One region of the Streptomyces sp. 4N509B genome, then DNA from elsewhere that is predicted to be linked to it. Evidence: predicted binding sites of a transcription regulator. Region 1 holds the regulator's gene; each other region holds the start of a gene.
What was found. The regulator HrcA, encoded in region 1, represses chaperone genes, less so after heat shock. The targets are predictions, from matches to a motif close to TTNGCACTCNGNNNNNCNGAGTGCNAA.
Positions count from the first base shown of each region.

Region 2: the regulator HrcA is predicted to act here: its motif matches at 1,647-1,673, upstream of groL (chaperonin GroEL).
Region 3: the regulator HrcA is predicted to act here: its motif matches at 1,945-1,971, upstream of ACTWP5_RS21070 (FmdB family zinc ribbon protein).
Region 4: the regulator HrcA is predicted to act here: its motif matches at 2,249-2,275, upstream of groES (co-chaperone GroES).

Region 1 is NZ_JBQQBZ010000006.1:45,326-49,805, forward strand. It holds gene ACTWP5_RS08950 (DUF3097 domain-containing protein) at 1-394, opposite strand, end outside; gene ACTWP5_RS08955 (MBL fold metallo-hydrolase) at 439-1,188, opposite strand; gene hrcA (heat-inducible transcriptional repressor HrcA) at 1,398-2,414, shown strand; gene dnaJ (molecular chaperone DnaJ) at 2,415-3,548, shown strand; gene ACTWP5_RS08970 (16S rRNA (uracil(1498)-N(3))-methyltransferase) at 3,602-4,351, shown strand.
Region 2 is NZ_JBQQBZ010000003.1:50,390-54,869, reverse strand. It holds gene thrC (threonine synthase) at 1-452, shown strand, start outside; gene ACTWP5_RS04575 (MoaD/ThiS family protein) at 449-724, shown strand; gene ACTWP5_RS04570 (cold-shock protein) at 1,226-1,429, shown strand; gene groL (chaperonin GroEL) at 1,849-3,474, shown strand; gene murQ (N-acetylmuramic acid 6-phosphate etherase) at 3,639-4,480, opposite strand, start outside.
Region 3 is NZ_JBQQBZ010000024.1:12,304-16,783, reverse strand. It holds gene ACTWP5_RS21080 (hypothetical protein) at 1-440, opposite strand, end outside; gene ACTWP5_RS21075 (S-methyl-5'-thioadenosine phosphorylase) at 706-1,569, opposite strand; gene ACTWP5_RS21070 (FmdB family zinc ribbon protein) at 1,566-1,934, opposite strand; gene ACTWP5_RS21065 (potassium/proton antiporter) at 2,070-3,587, opposite strand; gene ACTWP5_RS21060 (penicillin acylase family protein) at 3,997-4,480, shown strand, end outside.
Region 4 is NZ_JBQQBZ010000022.1:16,576-21,055, reverse strand. It holds gene ACTWP5_RS19950 (THUMP-like domain-containing protein) at 1-819, opposite strand, end outside; gene ACTWP5_RS19945 (polysaccharide deacetylase family protein) at 968-2,008, shown strand; gene groES (co-chaperone GroES) at 2,429-2,737, shown strand; gene groL (chaperonin GroEL) at 2,931-4,480, shown strand, end outside.

The DNA.
Region 1 (4,480 bases):
GCCCCTCGACGTAGATGCGCCCGGCTCGTGCGACGCGAGCGCGCGCTCCCGGGACCGCCAGCGACCCGGAAGCCGTCCGCGCGGGCCCGCCGCCCTGCCCCCGACCAGCCCCGTCCCCGGCACCGGAGGGCTTCCTCGCTGCCCGCACGAGCGTGACAACGGTGCCCTCCAGCAGGAAGCCGCGCGGCTCCATGGGGAAGACGCGGTGCCGGCCGAAGCGGTCCTCCAGCGTGACGGTCGGTCCCTGCGCCGTCCTCTCGCAGCGGATCACCGCCCCGCAGTACCCGGTGGTGACCTCCTCCACCACCAGACCGGGCTCCGCCACCACCTCGGGCGCGGGCGCCTTCCGCTTCCACGGCGGCGTCAGGTCGGGGTCGTACGATCGGCTGCGCATGGGCCTATTCGATCAGGTCCCGCCGGCCGGCGGGAGCTGCCGGGTCAGCGCGTGACGCCGAAGCGTCGGGCCAGCGCCGCGCGTTGGGCGCGGACGAAGGCGGCGTCCACGACGGCCCCGTGCCCCGGCACGTAGCGGGCGTCCTCGCCGCCCAGGGCCAGCAGCCGGTCGAGCGCCGCCGGCCACCGCGACGGTGACGCGTCCTCGCCCGCCTGCGGCTCGCCCGACTCCTCCACGAGGTCCCCGCAGAACACCACCGGCGGCCCGCCCGCGGACGACGCGGGCACCAGCACCGCGAGGTCGCACGGGGTGTGACCGGGGCCCATGTTCGCGAGCACCGCGCGCCGGTCCGCGCCCAGCGCGATCTCGCGCCGGCCGGACACCTCCAGGAACCGCCCGGCCACCGCGTCGATCCCCGCCGCGTGCCGACCCGCCAGGGACGCGTCCATCCCGTTGCCCACCGCGTCCGCCGCCAGTTCGGCGGCCACCAGCCGTGATCGAAGGCCCGCGGCCCCGTACAGCTCGACCTCGGGCCCGAGCCCCGTGGCCCCGAGGACGTGGTCGAAGTGGGGGTGCGTGACCGCCGCCCACCGCGCCACGGACGCGGAGCGACGGGATCTCCCGGCGGCCCAGCGCGCCGGCGCGGCCACGGCCTCGGGGCCGGGTCCCGTGTCCACGAGCAGCAGGCCGTCGTCCCCCGCGACCAGCCCCACCGTCTCGTCCCACCCCGGCAGCCGCCACCGCCAGACCCCGGCGGCCACCTCCTCGGGCTCCCCCCACTCCGTGCTCGTCACGGCCGCAGACTAGCCTCCCCGCGAACACGTGCGCTCCTGCGCTCTCCTGTTCGCGCCGGTCGCGCGGTACGGTCATGTGGTCGCACGTTCCCCGGCCCTGCTACCCAGCCGTACACTGGACCGGGGGTTGGCACTCGGTAGGGATGAGTGCCAGACGGCGGCGGCGTACGAACAGGCGAAGACGTGCGGCTGGGACGGGAGGTGCGCGCATGCTCAGTGAACGCAGACTCGAGGTGTTGCGAGCCATCGTCCAGGACTACGTGGGGACCGAGGAGCCCGTCGGCTCCAAGGCCCTCACCGAGCGGCACAACCTCCGGGTCTCCCCGGCCACGGTGCGCAACGACATGGCCGCGCTGGAGGAGGAGGGGTACATCGCCCAGCCCCACACCAGCGCCGGGCGGGTGCCGACCGACAAGGGGTACCGCCTCTTCGTCGACAAGCTGGCCGACGTCAAGCCGCTGTCGGCGGCCGAGCGTCGCGCCATCCAGAACTTCCTCGCCGGCGCCGTCGACCTCGACGACGTCGTCGGCCGCACGGTCCGGCTGCTGGCGCAGCTCACCCGCCAGGTCGCCGTCGTGCAGTACCCCTCCCTGACCCGCTCCACCGTCCGTCACGTCGAGCTGCTCCAGCTGGCGCCGGCCCGCCTGATGCTGGTGTTGATCACCGACACCGGCCGGGTCGAGCAGCGCCTCCTCGACTGCCCGGCGCCGTTCCCCGAGGCGTCCGTCGCCGACCTGCGCGCCCGGCTCAACAGCAGGGTCGCCGGGCAGCGCTTCACGGAGGTGCCCCGGCTCGTGGGGGACCTGGCCGACGCCTTCGACGCCGAGGAGCGCGGCACGGTGCAGGTGGTGCTCTCCACGCTGCTGGAGACGTTGGTGGAGGAGACCGAGGAGCGGCTGATGATCGGCGGCACCGCCAACCTCACCCGCTTCGCCCAGGACTTCCCGCTGACGATCCGGCCGGTGCTGGAGGCGCTGGAGGAGCACGTGGTGCTCCTGAAGCTGCTGGGGGAGGCCACCGACTCGGGCGTCACCGTCCGTATCGGGCATGAGAACGCTCACGAGGGCCTGACCTCCACCTCGGTCGTCTCCGTCGGCTACGGTTCGGGTGACGAGGCGGTCGCGAAGCTCGGCGTGGTGGGACCGACCCGGATGGACTACCCCGGAACGATGGGAGCGGTGCGGGCAGTGGCACGGTACGTCGGACAGATCCTCGCGGAGAACTAAGTGGCGACGGACTACTACGCGATCCTTGGCGTGCAGCGCGATGCCTCGCAGGAGGAGATCAAGAAGGCCTTCCGCAGGCTGGCGCGCGAGCTGCACCCGGACGTGAACCCGGATCCGAAGACCCAGGAGCGGTTCAAGGAGATCAACACCGCCTACGAGGTGCTCTCCGATCCGCAGAAGAAGCAGATGTACGACCTGGGCGGGGACCCGATGGGCTCCGGTGTCGGGGCGGGGGCGGGCGGCTTCGGAGCCGGCTTCGGGAACTTCTCGGACATCATGGACGCCTTCTTCGGCACCGCGACCCAACGCGGGCCGAAGTCGCGCACCCGGCGCGGCCAGGACGCCATGATCCGCCTGGAGATCGACCTCAACGGCGCCGCCTTCGGCACCACGAAGGAGATCCAGGTCGACACCGCCACCATCTGCGGCACCTGCAACGGCGAGGGCGCCGCGCCCGGCACCTCGGCGCAGACCTGCGACATGTGCCGCGGCCGTGGCGAGGTCTCGCAGGTCACCCGCTCGTTCCTCGGGCAGGTCATGACCTCCCGGCCCTGCCCGCAGTGCCAGGGCTTCGGCACCGTCGTCCCCACCCCGTGCCCGGAGTGCGCGGGCGACGGCCGGGTCCGCACCCGCCGCACCCTGACGGTGAAGATCCCCGCCGGCGTGGACAACGGCACCCGCATCCAGCTCGCGGGCGAGGGCGAGGTCGGCCCCGGCGGCGGCCCCCCCGGGGACCTGTACGTCGAGATCCGCGAGGCGCCGCACCCCGTCTTCCAGCGCCGCGGCGACGACCTGCACTGCACGGTCACCATCCCCATGACGGCCGCCGCGCTCGGCACCAAGGTGCCGCTGGAGACGTTGGACGGCATGGAGGAGGTGGACATCCGCCCCGGCACGCAGTCGGGCCAGTCCATCCCGCTCCACGGCCGCGGCATCACGCACCTGCGGAGCAACGGGCGGGGCGACCTCGTGGTGCACGTGGAGGTGCAGACCCCGAGCAAGCTCGACCCCGAGCAGGAGGAGCTGCTGCGGCGGCTGGCGAAGCTGCGCGGCGAGGAGCGGCCCCAGGGCCAGTTCCAGCCCGGGCAGCAGGGCCTGTTCTCCCGCCTGAAGGACGCGTTCAACGGCCGCTGACGCCGCTGACGAAGCTGACGAAGCCGCCCGAGTCCACGATCGCCGAAGCTCCCATGACCACCGCACCCGTCTTCGTCTCCGACGCGCTCCGCGACGCCCGCCCCGGTGACACCGTGACGCTCGACGGCCCCGAGGGCCGGCACGCGGTCACCGTGCGGCGGCTGCGGCCCGGCGAGCCCGTCGTCCTCACCGACGGCGAGGGCACGGGCGCCGCGGGCACCGTCACCGCGCTCCAGGACCGCGACCGCCTCATGGCGACGGTGGCGCGGGTCTGGCACGAGCCGCCGCGGCGGCCGTGGCTGACCGTGGTGCAGGCGCTGCCGAAGGGGGACCGCGGCGAGCTGGCCGTGGAGACCATGACCGAGACCGGCGTGGACGCGGTCCTGCCGTGGGCGGCGTCCCGCTGCGTCACGCAGTGGCGCGGCGAGCGGGGCGCGAAGTCCCTGGCGAAGTGGCGCGCCACGGCCCGCGAGGCCGGCAAGCAGGCGCGGCGCGTGCGGTTCCCGAGCGTTGCCGAGGCCCACACCACCCGCGAGGTGGCGCGCTGGCTCCAGGCCAGGGAGGCGTTCGGCGTCGTGCTCCACGAGTCGGCCACCGAGCCGCTGGCGGCGGCCGCGCTCCCGGCGGAGGGCGACATCGTGCTCGTCGTCGGGCCGGAGGGGGGCGTCACCGACGCCGAACTGGCCGCCTTCACCGAGGCCGGGGCGCGCCCGTACCGCCTGGGCCCCACGGTGCTGCGGACCTCCACCGCCGGCACGGCCGCCGCGGCCGTGGTCCTGGCCCGCACCGGCCGCTGGAGCTGACACCGCCCGGCGCGGGGGAGCGCCGTGCGGCGTCGCGCCCCCGAACCGACGGCCCCTCGGGAGCGGTCCCCACGTCAAGACGAAACCATGGCAGGGCAGTTGGCGTCTCACGCTGCGCAGACCCTAATG
Region 2 (4,480 bases), on a different contig from region 1:
AGGACCGCCCGTACCGGATCTTCGGGGCCCAGGCCGAGGGCTGCTCCCCGGTCTCGCAGGCCTTCCGCGCCGGCCACGACGTGGTCCGCCCGGTGCGGCCCGACACCATCGCCAAGTCGCTGGCCATCGGCAACCCGGCGGACGGCCCCTACGTGCTGGACATCGCCCGCCGCACCGGCGGCGCGGTCGAGGACGTCACCGACGAGCAGGTCGTGGACGCGATCGGGCTGCTGGCCCGCACCGAGGGCATCTTCGCCGAGACGGCGGGCGGGGTGACCCTCGGCGTGACCCGGAAGCTGATCGAGTCCGGCGCCCTCGACCCCACGCTGACGACCGTCGTCCTGAACACGGGCGACGGCCTGAAGACCCTCGACGCGGTGGCCCCGACGGCGGGCGTGACCGCGACCATCCGTCCCACCCTGGAGTCGTTCCGAGAGGCTGGCCTCGCATGAGCGTTACCGTCCGCATCCCGACCATCCTGCGCACGTACACCGGCGGCAGCGCCGAGGTGACCGCCGAGGGCGGCACCCTCGCCGAGGTGCTGGCCGACCTGGAGAAGAACCACCAGGGCATCGGCGCCCGCGTGCTGGACGACCAGGGCCAGCTGCGGAGGTTCGTGAACGTGTACGTGAACGACGACGACGTCCGCTTCGAGCAGGGTCTCGACACCCCGACGCCCGACGGCGCCGGCGTCTCGATCATCCCGGCCGTCGCCGGCGGCTGACCGCGCGCCGACCGGTCGGTCGACCGCTCGGTCGACGGCTCGGTCGACCGGCGGCCGGACCCTCCGGCCGACCCCTGGTCCGGCCCCCTGTCCCACCCCACCGTGCCCCGAGGTACCCCCACCTCGGGGCACGGTGCTGTCGTGGAGCGGGATACAGTGGCCACACTCGCCATACCTCGTCACACGCCTCCACACACATATGAATTCGCGACACATCGCGCGAACAGTGGGGCTGAAAATGGTCGCAACGATTGTCCCTTTGGCGTCGATCTGGCAGATCGAATGGTTCAACTTTCATGTAGAATGGGCCATTTGACCGATCTGAGGATTCCTATTTTCTCGACCGAATGACCTGTTGCCCTGGGCGTACGTCCAGATACATTCAGCGGCGGTCGAGCGTTCCGGCGCACACCCCCCACGCCCGGGGGTGAGGTCTGCGAAGTGTGACCCGGGTCCGCGAGGTGCGGTCTCGTGAAAGGGCCAGCAATAGGGGAGTTAGGAATGGCTCAGGGCACCGTCAAGTGGTTCAACGCGGAGAAGGGCTACGGCTTCATCGCGGTAGACGGTGGTGCGGACGTCTTCGTCCACTACAGCGCGATCCAGATGGACGGATACCGCACCCTTGAGGAGGGACAGCGGGTCGAGTTCGAGATCTCGCAGGGACAGAAGGGTCCACAGGCCGACATGGTCCGGGTCACGGCCTGACCGCCGACCGCACCACAGCCTTCGTTACACCGAAACACCAACCGTCTCACTCTGATCAAGGGCCCCGCCCCCGGCCACCGGGAGCGGGGCCCTCACACGTCCGCGCCCGCCGCGCCCCCGACCGCCACCCCTCAACGACTGCCCTCCGGGCAGGCAGGCTTGCGCCCGCCGCGCCCCCGACCGCCACCCCTCAACGTCTGCCCTCCGGGCAGGCAGGCTTGCACTCAGGGGGGTCGAGTGCTAATCATGGGCGTTAGCACTCGACAGGTGAGAGTGACAGCTACAACCCAACCCAGGACCGGTTCGGTGAGGTCTGCGGGCCAGGTGGTGCAGGAAGCCGCTTCGGCCGTGGGCCGTCCGTCGCGGGCGCCATCGCGGTCCGGAGCAATCCACCCCCGTATCTGGGAGGACCACTTCACATGGCCAAGATCATCGCGTTCGACGAGGAGGCGCGGCGGGGCCTTGAGCGCGGTATGAACCAGCTCGCCGACGCCGTCAAGGTCACGCTGGGTCCCAAGGGCCGGAACGTCGTGCTGGAGAAGAAGTGGGGCGCCCCCACCATCACCAACGACGGTGTCTCCATCGCCAAGGAGATCGAGCTCGAGGACTCCTACGAGAAGATCGGCGCGGAGCTCGTCAAGGAGGTCGCGAAGAAGACCGACGACGTCGCGGGTGACGGCACCACCACCGCGACCGTGCTGGCCCAGGCCCTGGTTCGCGAGGGCCTGCGCAACGTCGCGGCCGGCGCCAACCCGATGGCCCTCAAGCGTGGCATCGAGGCCGCCGTCGAGAAGGTCTCCGAGGCCCTGCTCGGCCAGGCCAAGGAGGTCGAGACCAAGGAGCAGATCGCCTCCACCGCCTCCATCTCCGCCGGCGACACCCAGATCGGCGAGCTGATCGCCGAGGCGATGGACAAGGTCGGCAAGGAAGGCGTCATCACCGTCGAGGAGTCGCAGACCTTCGGGCTGGAGCTGGAGCTCACCGAGGGCATGCGCTTCGACAAGGGCTACATCTCCGCCTACTTCGCCACCGACATGGAGCGGATGGAGGCCGAGCTCGAGGACCCGTACATCCTCATCGTCAACTCCAAGATCAGCGCGGTGAAGGACCTGCTGCCGCTGCTGGAGAAGGTCATGCAGTCGGGCAAGCCGCTGCTGATCATCGCCGAGGACGTCGAGGGCGAGGCCCTGTCCACCCTGGTGGTCAACAAGATCCGCGGCACCTTCCGCTCCGTCGCCGTCAAGGCCCCCGGCTTCGGTGACCGGCGCAAGGCCATGCTCGGTGACATCGCCATCCTCACCGGCGGCCAGGTCATCTCCGAGGAGGTCGGCCTGAAGCTGGAGAACGCCACGCTCGACCTGCTGGGCCGCGCCCGCAAGGTCGTCATCACCAAGGACGAGACCACCATCGTCGACGGTGCCGGCGACAGCGACGGCGTCCAGGGCCGGGTCAACCAGATCCGCGCCGAGATCGAGTCCTCCGACTCGGACTACGACCGCGAGAAGCTCCAGGAGCGCCTCGCGAAGCTGGCCGGCGGCGTGGCCGTCATCAAGGCCGGTGCCGCCACCGAGGTGGAGCTGAAGGAGCGCAAGCACCGCATCGAGGACGCGGTGCGCAACGCCAAGGCCGCCGTCGAGGAGGGCATCGTCGCCGGTGGTGGCGTGGCCCTGCTCCAGGCCTCCAGCGTCTTCGAGAAGCTGGAGCTGGAGGGCGACGAGGCCACCGGTGCCGCCGCCGTGAAGCTGGCGCTGGAGGCCCCGCTGAAGCAGATCGCGGTCAACGCCGGCCTCGAGGGCGGCGTCGTGGCGGAGAAGGTCCGGAACCTGCCGACCGGTCAGGGTCTGAACGCCGCCACCGGCGAGTACGTGGACATGCTGGCCGAGGGCATCATCGACCCGGCCAAGGTGACCCGTTCCGCGCTGCAGAACGCCGCCTCCATCGCGGGTCTGTTCCTCACCACGGAGGCCGTGGTGGCGGACAAGCCGGAGAAGGAGAAGGCGGGCGCCGACGCCGCCGGCGGCATGGGTGGGGGCATGGACTTCTGAGTCCAGCCTCGTCCGGCCGCCCACGGCGGCCAGCCGAACCCAACGAGGGGCGGCATCCCGGAAGGGGTGCCGCCCCTCGCGGCTGTTCCGCTCCGTTCCGGATCGGCTCCGGATCGGCGCCGGATCGGCCCGGGCGGGCCCGGATCCCGGGCGGGCACGAGGTCTCAGGCGGGCTCCGCGTCTCCGTCGACCGTCGCCAGCGCCTCCCGCAGGTGGCCGTCGGACTCCGCGAGCAGCCGGGCCGCGGTGGGCGCGTCCACCCCGCCGAGGATCGCGAGGATCGCGTTCTTCACCTCGCCGTCCGTCGCCGTCAACGCCTCCTCGACGACCTGCTCGGTGGCGCCGGTGGCCAGCGCCACGATCCGGCGCGAGCGGGCGCGCAGCTTCTCGTTGGACGCGCGCACGTCGACCATGAGGTTCCCGTAGGTCTTGCCGAGCCGCACCATGCTGATCGTCGAGATCATGTTCAGCACCAGCTTCTGCGCGGTGCCGGCCTTCAGCCGCGTCGAGCCCGCGATGAGTTCGGGGCCCACGACGACCTCGATGCCGTGCTCGGCCGCGGCGGCCAGCGGCGAGCCCGCGTTGCACGACAGCCCGATCGTGAGCGCGCCCAGCGTCCGGGCATGGCGAACGGCGCCGACCGCGTACGGGGTGCGGCCCGAGGCGGAGATCCCCACGACCACGTCGCTGGCGCCGACGCGGCAGCGGTCGAGGTCGTCCGCCGCCATCTCCTCGCTGTCCTCGGCGCCCTCCACCGCCGTCACCATGGCGTCGGGTCCGCCCGCGACGATGCCGACGACGTCCTCGGGGCGGGTGTTGAACGTCGGCGGGCACTCGCTGGCGTCGAGCACACCGAGCCGGCCGGCCGTGCCCGCGCCGAGGTAGAGCAGGCGTCCGCCGCGGGCCATGCGTGCCGCGGTGGCGTCGATGGCGGCGGCGATCCGGGGCAGCTCCCGGGCCACGGCGGCGGGTACGAGGGCGTCCCCCTCGTTCATGAGGCGGGCGA
Region 3 (4,480 bases), on a different contig from region 1:
GGCGAGGCCGCGAGGACGTCCACGACGTCTCCCGGCCGCACGAGACGCGCCGCGGCCGGGTCGCCGATGCGGACGGGCGCCGCCACCAGGGAGCCGGGACCTTCGCCTCCGGCGGGCTCGGACCGGGCGGGGCGCGCGCCGTCACGCGCCGATCCGTCGGCGAGCCCGGCGCCGGCGGATCCTCGCCGCGGCTCGCCGGCGCTCCAGTGCGCACCGACGACGACCAGCGTGACAGCGGCGAGCACGAGAGGGATGGCCAGGGTGCGCCGGCCGCGCCGCACCGCGCGCCGCACGCGGCGCCGAAGCCACCCGCCGCCCATGCAGGAGGAGGCTGTCACCGGCCGGAACGCGGGCACCGCCGACGCGGGCGACGTGCGGGCGGAGCTCGGGGAGGGCGGGGGCGGGGAGGCGGGGCGCCGCGGCGCGTGGACGGCTTTCATGCCCCCACCCTGCCGTGACGCGGCGAGGACCGCAGCGGCCCGTGGACGGGGCCGCGGCTGTGGACAACGGCGTCACCCCGACGGGTGAGAACCCCGCCCAGCCCCGCCTCCACCGGCCGGGCTTTCGGGAACAGACCGGAAGCCGAACGACGGCAGCGACAGGGAGCGGTGGCGGGGTGGGGTCGGTGGCGAGGTCGGTGGCGGACCGGAAACGGCCGTCCGGCCGTCGCCGCCGTCAAGGGTCAGGCGCCGGGCCTCGGGGGCGTCAGGGCAGTTCGACGCCCGGGTCCTGGCCGCCCAGACCCGTCGCGCACAGGCAGTCGCGGTCGCCGTTCTCCGGAAGCCGGGCCAGCACGTCGAACAGCACGGTGCGCAGCCGGTCGATGTTCTGCGCGAAGACCGCCAGCACCTCGGCGTGGGAGACGCCCTCCCCCTCCTCGGCGCCCGCGTCCAGGTCGGTGACGAGGGCGAGCGAGGTGTAGCAGAGCTCCAGCTCGCGAGCGAGGACGGCCTCCGGGTGGCCGGTCATGCCGACGACGGACCAGCCCTGCGCCGCGTGCCAGAGGGACTCGGCGCGGGTCGAGAAGCGAGGGCCCTCGATCACGCACATCGTGCCGCCGTCGACCGCCTCCCAGCCGCTGTCCCGCGCGGCACCCAGCGCGGCCTTCCGGCCGACCGGGCAGTACGGGTCGGCGAAGGTGACGTGCACGACGTTCGGACGCTGGCCGTCCTCGCGGGGCAACCCGTCGAAGAAGGTCTGCGCCCGGCCCTGGGTGCGGTCCACCAGCTGGTCAGGGACGAGCAGGGTGCCGGGGCCGTACTCGGGGCGCAGCCCGCCCACCGCGCAGGGACCCAGCACCTGGCGGACGCCGAGCGAGCGGAGCGCCCAGAGGTTGGCGCGGTAGTTGATGAGGGCGGGCGGCAGGCCGTGGCCGCGGCCGTGGCGGGGGAGGAAGGCGACCCGCCGGCCGGCGATCTCGCCCACGAACAGCGAGTCGCTCGGCGGCCCGTAGGGCGTGGTGACGGTGACCTCGGTCACGTCGTCGAGGAACGAGTAGAACCCCGAGCCGCCGATGACGCCGATGTCGGCCGCCGCGGCGCCCTCGGCGGGCGCGGCGGGCGCGCTCATGCGGCGGAGGCGGTGCTGGTCGAGGACGAGGACGAGGACGAGGAGGACGAGGTCGAGGACGAGCTGCCGGACCCGGAGGACCCCGAGGACCCGGACGAACCCGAGGAGGAGCTGTCGCCCGTCTTGCCCGTGGCCTTGTCCGACGCCTTGCCGTTGCTGCCGGAACCGCCCGTGTGGGAGGAGGAGGTGTTACGGCTGTCGTTGCGGTAGAAGCCGGAGCCCTTGAAGACGATGCCGACCGCCGAGAACACCTTCTTGAGCCGCCCCTGGCAGCTGGGGCACTCCGTGAGGGAGTCGTCGGTGAACTTCTGCACCACTTCGATGCCCTCCTGGCACGCGGTGCACTGGTACTGGTACGTCGGCACGTCATTCCTCCTGGCACTCTGGGTGTGGGAGTGCTAACGACGCTCCATCGTGCAACATTCCTACCCCCTGCGTCTACTCACGCCGGCCGCCCACCCCCTCACAGCGTCGGCCACACCGACGTCCACACCGCCAGCTCAGCCCCGCAGCCCCGTGCTGCCCCCGCCCTGTCCCAGCCAGCGCGCGAGCTTGCCGCCCCGGCTCACCGCCAGCAGCCGCCGCTCCACCGCGTCCCGCACCGGGTCGGTGGCCACCACCAGCAGCTCGTCCCCGCGCCGCAGGGCCGTCGAGGGCTGCGGCACGAAGCTCCTGCCGTCCCGCACCACCAGGGTCACCGCGGCTCCCTGCGGCAGCCTGAGCTCCGCCACCTCCACGCCGTGCATCCGCGACCCCCGCGGGACGGACACGGACAACAGATGTCCGCGCAGCCGCTCCAACGGCGCGGACTCGATGTCGACGTCCTCCGCCTCGTCGAGCTCGCCGACGAGGCGCAGCCGCCGCGCCACCCAGGGCAGGGCGGGGGCCTGGAGCATCGTGTGGACCACGACGAAACCGAAGACGATCCCGAAGATCCGTTCGCTCTCGGGAACCCCCGCCACGACGGGGATGGTGGCGAGCACGATCGGGACCGCGCCCCGCAGCCCGGCCCAGCTGAGCATCGCCTGGTCCCGCCAGCTCCACCGCAGCGGCACCAGACACACCATGACCGCCACCGGCCTGGCCACCACCGACAGCACCGTGCCGACCACCACCGCCGGCCACAGGTCCGGCCACAGCTCGGAGGGGTCGGCCAGCAGCCCCAGCAGCACGAAGAGCCCGATCTGCGACACCCACGCCATCGCGTCGGCGAAGCCGCGCGCCGCGGGCCGGTGCGGCAGGCCGCGGGCGTTGCCGAGGATGAGCGCGGCCACGTAGACGGCGAGGAAGCCGGAGCCGTGGGCGAGCGCGCCGCCCGCGTACGCCAGCACGGCCAGCGCCAGCACGGCGATCGGGTAGAGGCCGGCGGCGGGGAGGGCGACCAGCCGCAGCCCCAGCACGCCGAGCCGCCCGACGACGAGCCCGGCCACCAGCCCGATGGCCAGTTCCACCACCATCCCGCCGATCATCACCCACCACTCCTCGCCGCGCGGGTGCGTCTCGGAGAGGGCGACGACGAGGATGACGACGGGGGCGTCGTTGAAGCCGGACTCGGCCTCCAGCACGCCGGAGAGCCGGCGCGGCAGCCGCACCCGCCGCAGCACGGAGAAGACGGCGGCGGCGTCGGTGGAGGAGAGCACGGCGCCCAGCACCAGCGACGTCTCCCAGCTGAGCCCGACGAGGAGGTGGGCTCCGGCGGCCGTGACCAGGACGCTGACGCCGACGCCGACGGTGGCGAGCAGGCCCGCGGCGGGGATGCCGGGGCGGATGTCGCGCCAGCGGGTGCTGAGACCGCCCTCGGCGAGGATGACGACGAGCGCCGCGTAGCCGAGGACCCGTGTCAGCTCGGCGTCGTCGAACTCCACGCCGAGGCCGTCCTCGCCCAGGCCCATGCCGATGGCGAGGTAGAGGAGCAGGGAGGGCAGCCCGCTGTGGGTGGTCACGCGCACGGCGACCACCGCGACGAGCAGGACGAGCGCGCCGGCGAGGAGGAGGACGTTGAGGCGTTCGACGGTCAGCGGCGTTCCTCCCTCGGGTCTCGGGTCGCGGGGGCTCGGGTTTCGGGGGCTCGGGTTTCGGGGGCTCGGGGTGGGCCGTACGGGTACGTGTGCCCGCACGTGTGCACGTTTGCCCGCACTCCTTCCCGTACGCGTACCCGCGCGCGGGCCCGTGCGCGCGCGTCCGCGCCCGCGGTCCCACGTGTGGCCACGTGACGTGTCACGTCACGCGCCGCCGGACCGTGCCGCGTGGTCACGCACGAACCCGGTCGGGCTCGATCAAATTCGCCTGCTTTGCGGAGAATTTACCAGCATATGAACGCTGTGACCTGGCCGCGTGACTCCCCGTAGGCTCACCCCTCAGGGCGTATGTCTATGGTTGCCTTCAACCGCCGTGCCGCCCGGGAAGCACCCAAAGGACGTACACCCGATGCCTCGTGCCACGAAGCCAAGGCCCAGGCGACGCGCTCGTCTGATCGTGATCGTCGTCGTCATGCTCCTGCTCGCCGGCCTCGGCTACGGCGCCTACTGGAGCGTGAGCACGGTCCGGGCGTCCTTCCCGCAGGTCAGCGGCGAGCTGACCCTCGACGGTCTCACCGCCCCCGTCACCGTCAAGCGCGACGCGAACGGCATCCCCCAGCTGTACGCCGACTCCGCCGAGGACCTCTTCCGCGCCCAGGGCTACGTCCACGCCCAGGACCGCTTCTGGGAGATGGACGTCCGCCGGCACGTCACCGCCGGACGCCTGTCGGAGATGTTCGGCTCGGGCCAGGTCGAGACCGACGCGTTCCTGCGCACCCTCGGCTGGCACGACGTGGCGCGGCAGGAGTACGAGAACGAGCTGTCGCCCGAGACCCGCCAGTACCTCCAGGCGTACACCGCCGGCGTCAACGCCTACCTCGACGAGCGCGGCG
Region 4 (4,480 bases), on a different contig from region 1:
GGTGCCGGTGAGGGTGTGGGAGCCGGGCAGGAGGGTGGCGCGGCGGGGGCCCGCCGCCTCCCGGGTGCCGAACCAGAGCACGGCCTCCTTGACGTCGCCCTCGTGGGAGACCCACTCGGCCTCGGAGCTCTCGGCCGGGATCGCCGCGTGCGGCAGGCCGGGGGCCACCTTCAGCGCCGCCACCGGCACCCGGCGGGCCAGGTCGACGGCCAGGGAGAGGGGCGGGGTGTACGCCTCGGGGTCGAAGGTGCGGCCGCGCGCGCCGCGCCGGGCGGGGTCGACGAAGAGCGCGTCTTGGCCGGCGAGGTCGGCGTCCCCGAGCTCGGCGGCGTCGGCGCGGCGGACGGTGACGCGGTCGGCCAGGCCGAGCGCCGCCGCGTTGGCCTCGGCGACGGAGCAGGTCAGCGGGTCGCGGTCGAGGGCGAGGACGGTCAGCCCGGCGCGGGCCAGGGCGATGGCGTCGCCGCCGACGCCGCAGCACAGGTCGACGACGCTGCGGACGCCGAGCGCCGCGAGGCGCCGCGCCCGCCACGCGGCGACGGGAGCGCGGGTGGCCTGTTCGACGCCGTCGGCCGTGAAGTACATCCGCGCCGCGTCCGGCGCGCCGAACTTCGCCACCGCGCGTTGCCGCAGCCGGGCCTGGGCGATGGCGGCGGTGACGAGCTCGGCGGGGTGGTGGCGGCGCAGGCGGGTGGCGGCGGCCAGTTCGTCGGAGGGGGTGAGGTCCCGCAGCTCTGCGAGGAGTTGCTGGCCGGTCGGGGTCAGCAGCTGGGGGAGGGCGCCGGGGGGCGGGGAGGGGGATGCGGCCACGCGGGTCATTCTGCCGGGACGTCCGGGGCGGGCTGCCGGGGAGCGCCCTCCGGGGATGGCAGCATCCCGAATCATGAGGATTATCCTACAAATAGGACAAAATGATCGTCATGCTTCACGCGGGCACCGGCCTCATGCCGCCCGCCGTGCCCGGGGCGTGCTGCGGCGGGCCGCGACGCTCCTCGTGGCCTGGGCGGCGACGCTCCAGGGCATCGGGGCGGTCCACGCCCGTCAGGCGTCCCTCGACGGGCCCGACCTCGCCCCCGTGGCCCAGCCCCTGGCCCGCACGGCCGCCGAGGGCCCCGCGCTGCCGCCCGTGCCCTACGCGTTGGACGCCCTGCCGCCCTTCGCCCCCGCCGCGCGGTCGGCGAGCCTCCCGCTCGACGTGTCGCGTCAACGGGCGCGCATCGCGTCACGCAACGCCGCCAGCGCGCTCTCCGCGTACGCCGACCGGCTCGCGCGCGCCGAGAAGCGTCGGGTCGCCGCCGTCGAGACCTGGGGCCTGCGGCGCACCCCGCTGATCCCCCCCGACCCGCCCGACGCCGAGGACCTGCGCCCGCTGAGAACCGAGCCCGGCCACGTCAGGGGCGAGGGTCTGCCGGCGGTCATCACCCGCGTCCCGACCGACGACAAGGTCGTGTTCCTCACCATCGACGACGGCGCCGAGAAGGACCCCGACCTGCTGCGGATGCTGCGCGAACTCCAGATCCCGTTCTCCGGCTTCCTCAGCCACGACTCCGTCGGCGAGGACTACGGCTACTTCCGCGAGGCGCACGCCGACGGCGCCGCCATGCACAACCACTCGGTCAACCACCTGGAGATGCCCACGCTCGGCTACGCGGAGCAGAAGCGTGAGATCTGCGACCAGCAGGAACGGCTCGAACGTGAGATCGGCGAGCGGCCCACCCTCTTCCGCCCGCCGTACGGGGCCTACGACCGCGACACGCTGCGCGCCGCCGCGGCCTGTGGGGTGGAGGTGGTGCCGCTGTGGACGCAGGAGGCGTTCGCCGACCGGATCGAGTGGGCGTACCCGGACCGGAAGCTGCGTCCGGGGGACATCATCCTCACCCACTTCCGGGGGAAGGGTGAGTGGGACGACGGCGGCGAGGGGGACATGACGGACATGCTGCGCCGGCTGGTGGACACCGTCACCCGACAGGGCTTCTCCGTCGCGCGCCTTGAGGACTACCTGCCCTGAGCCGCCTGAGCTGCCCTGACGCGCCGTGACACCCCGCGCGGGTCAGGCCCGGACGGATCCCGGGCCGCGGCGCGTCGGCGCGTGTCGGGATGTCGGGGGGCGGGCGTGTCGCCGTGGGAAGGGCGTGAGCGGCGGCGGGCGGCCACGCGAACGCCCGCGTGAGCCCGCGTGTGACCGTGGAGCCCGGTGCGTCCGACCGGCGCGCGCCGTCCCGCGTCAGCCGCGCCACGCCCCGGGCGCCTGGCACTCTAGTTGACTGAGTGCTAACGGCGGCCTAGTCTCGACGCTGGCACTCTCCATAGAGGAGTGCCAGCCAACGTGCGATGGGCGGATCCGGCACCCGCGACGACGGGTCCACCAGGTCGCCGTTCGTTCCTGACACCAAGACCCCGCGAGATCTCCGAAGGGGGAGGTCGGATCGTGACGACCACCAGTTCCAAGGTTGCCATCAAGCCTCTTGAGGACCGCATCGTGGTCCAGCCGCTCGACGCCGAGCAGACCACGGCCTCGGGCCTGGTCATCCCTGACACCGCCAAGGAGAAGCCCCAGGAGGGCACCGTCCTGGCCGTGGGCCCGGGCCGCTTCGAGGACGGCAACCGCCTGCCGCTCGACGTCAAGGTCGGCGACATCGTGCTGTACAGCAAGTACGGCGGTACCGAGGTGAAGTACAACAACGAGGAGTACCTCGTTCTCTCGGCCCGCGACGTGCTCGCGATCATCGAGAAGTGATCGCCTCGTAGCACGAGCGCGACAGGCGCAAGCCCAGAAGCACACCGCGCCCCGGGCCCGCGTCCGGTTCCCCGGACGGCTGGGGCTGGGGCGCGGCCCTCGTTGCGGGCCGGGCGCGGACAGCAGGCAGCGACAAGGGACCACACGGACCACAGGGACCAGAGGGAACCAGAGGGACTAGGGGACACGACCCATGGCGAAGATCCTGAAGTTTGACGAGGACGCGCGGCGCGCCCTCGAGCGCGGCGTGAACAAGCTCGCCGACACGGTGCGCGTGACCATCGGCCCCAAGGGCCGCAACGTCGTCATCGACAAGAAGTTCGGCGCTCCGACGATCACCAACGACGGCGTCACCATCGCCCGGGAGATCGAGACCGAGGACCCGTACGAGAACCTCGGCGCCCAGCTGGTGAAGGAGGTGGCGACCAAGACCAACGACATCGCGGGTGACGGCACCACCACCGCCACCGTGCTGGCCCAGGCGCTCGTCCGCGAGGGTCTGCGCAACGTCGCCGCCGGCGCCTCCCCGTCCGGTCTGAAGCGCGGCATCGACGCGGCCGTCGCGGCCATGGCCGACGACCTGCGCGCCTCCGCCCGCCCCATCGACTCCAAGGAGGACATCGCCGCCGTCGCCGCGCTGTCCGCCCAGGACAAGCAGGTCGGCGAGCTGATCGCCGAGGCGATGGACAAGGTCGGCAAGGACGGTGTGATCACCGTCGAGGAGGCGCAGACCTTCGGCCTGGAGCTCGACTTCACCGAGGGCATGGCCTTCGACAAGGGGTACCTCTCGCCGTACATGGTCACCGACCAGGAGCGGATGGAGGCCGTCCTGGAGGACCCGTACATCCTGATCCACCAGGGCAAGATCTCCTCCATCCAGGACCTGCTGCCGCTGCTGGAGAAGATCATGGCGGCCGGCTCCTCGCGGCCGCTGCTGGTCATCGCCGAGGACGTCGAGGGCGAGGCCCTGTCCACCCTCGTGGTCAACAAGATCCGCGGCACCTTCAACTCGGCGGCCGTGAAGGCCCCCGGCTTCGGCGACCGCCGCAAGGCGATGCTCGGTGACATGGCCACCCTCACCGGCGGCACCGTGATCTCCGAGGAGGTCGGCCTCAAGCTCGACCAGGCCGGTCTCGACGTGCTGGGCTCCGCCCGCCGCGTCACCATCACCAAGGACGACACCACGATCGTCGACGGTGCCGGCAAGTCCGAGGACATCGAGGCCCGGGTCGCCCAGATCAAGGCCGAGATCGAGAGCACCGACTCCGACTGGGACCGCGAGAAGCTCCAGGAGCGCCTCGCGAAGCTGGCCGGCGGCGTGTGCGTGATCCGGGTCGGCGCCGCCACCGAGGTGGAGCTGAAGGAGCGCAAGCACCGTCTGGAGGACGCCATCTCCGCCACCCGCGCCGCGGTGGAGGAGGGCATCGTCGCCGGCGGTGGCGCCTCGCTGGTGCACTCGGCGAAGGTGCTGGCCGACGGCCTCGGCCGCGAGGGTGACGAGGCCACGGGTGTGGCGATCGTCCGCCGCGCCGCCGTCGAGCCGCTGCGCTGGATCGCGGAGAACGCCGGCCTGGAGGGCTACGTCATCACCTCCAAGGTGGGCGAGCTGGAGAAGGGCCAGGGCTTCAACGCCGCCACCGGCGAGTACGGCGACCTGGTGAAGGCCGGCGTCATCGACCCGGTGAAGGTCACCCGCTCGGCCCTGGAGAACGCGGCGTCGATCGCCTCCCTGCTGCTCACCAC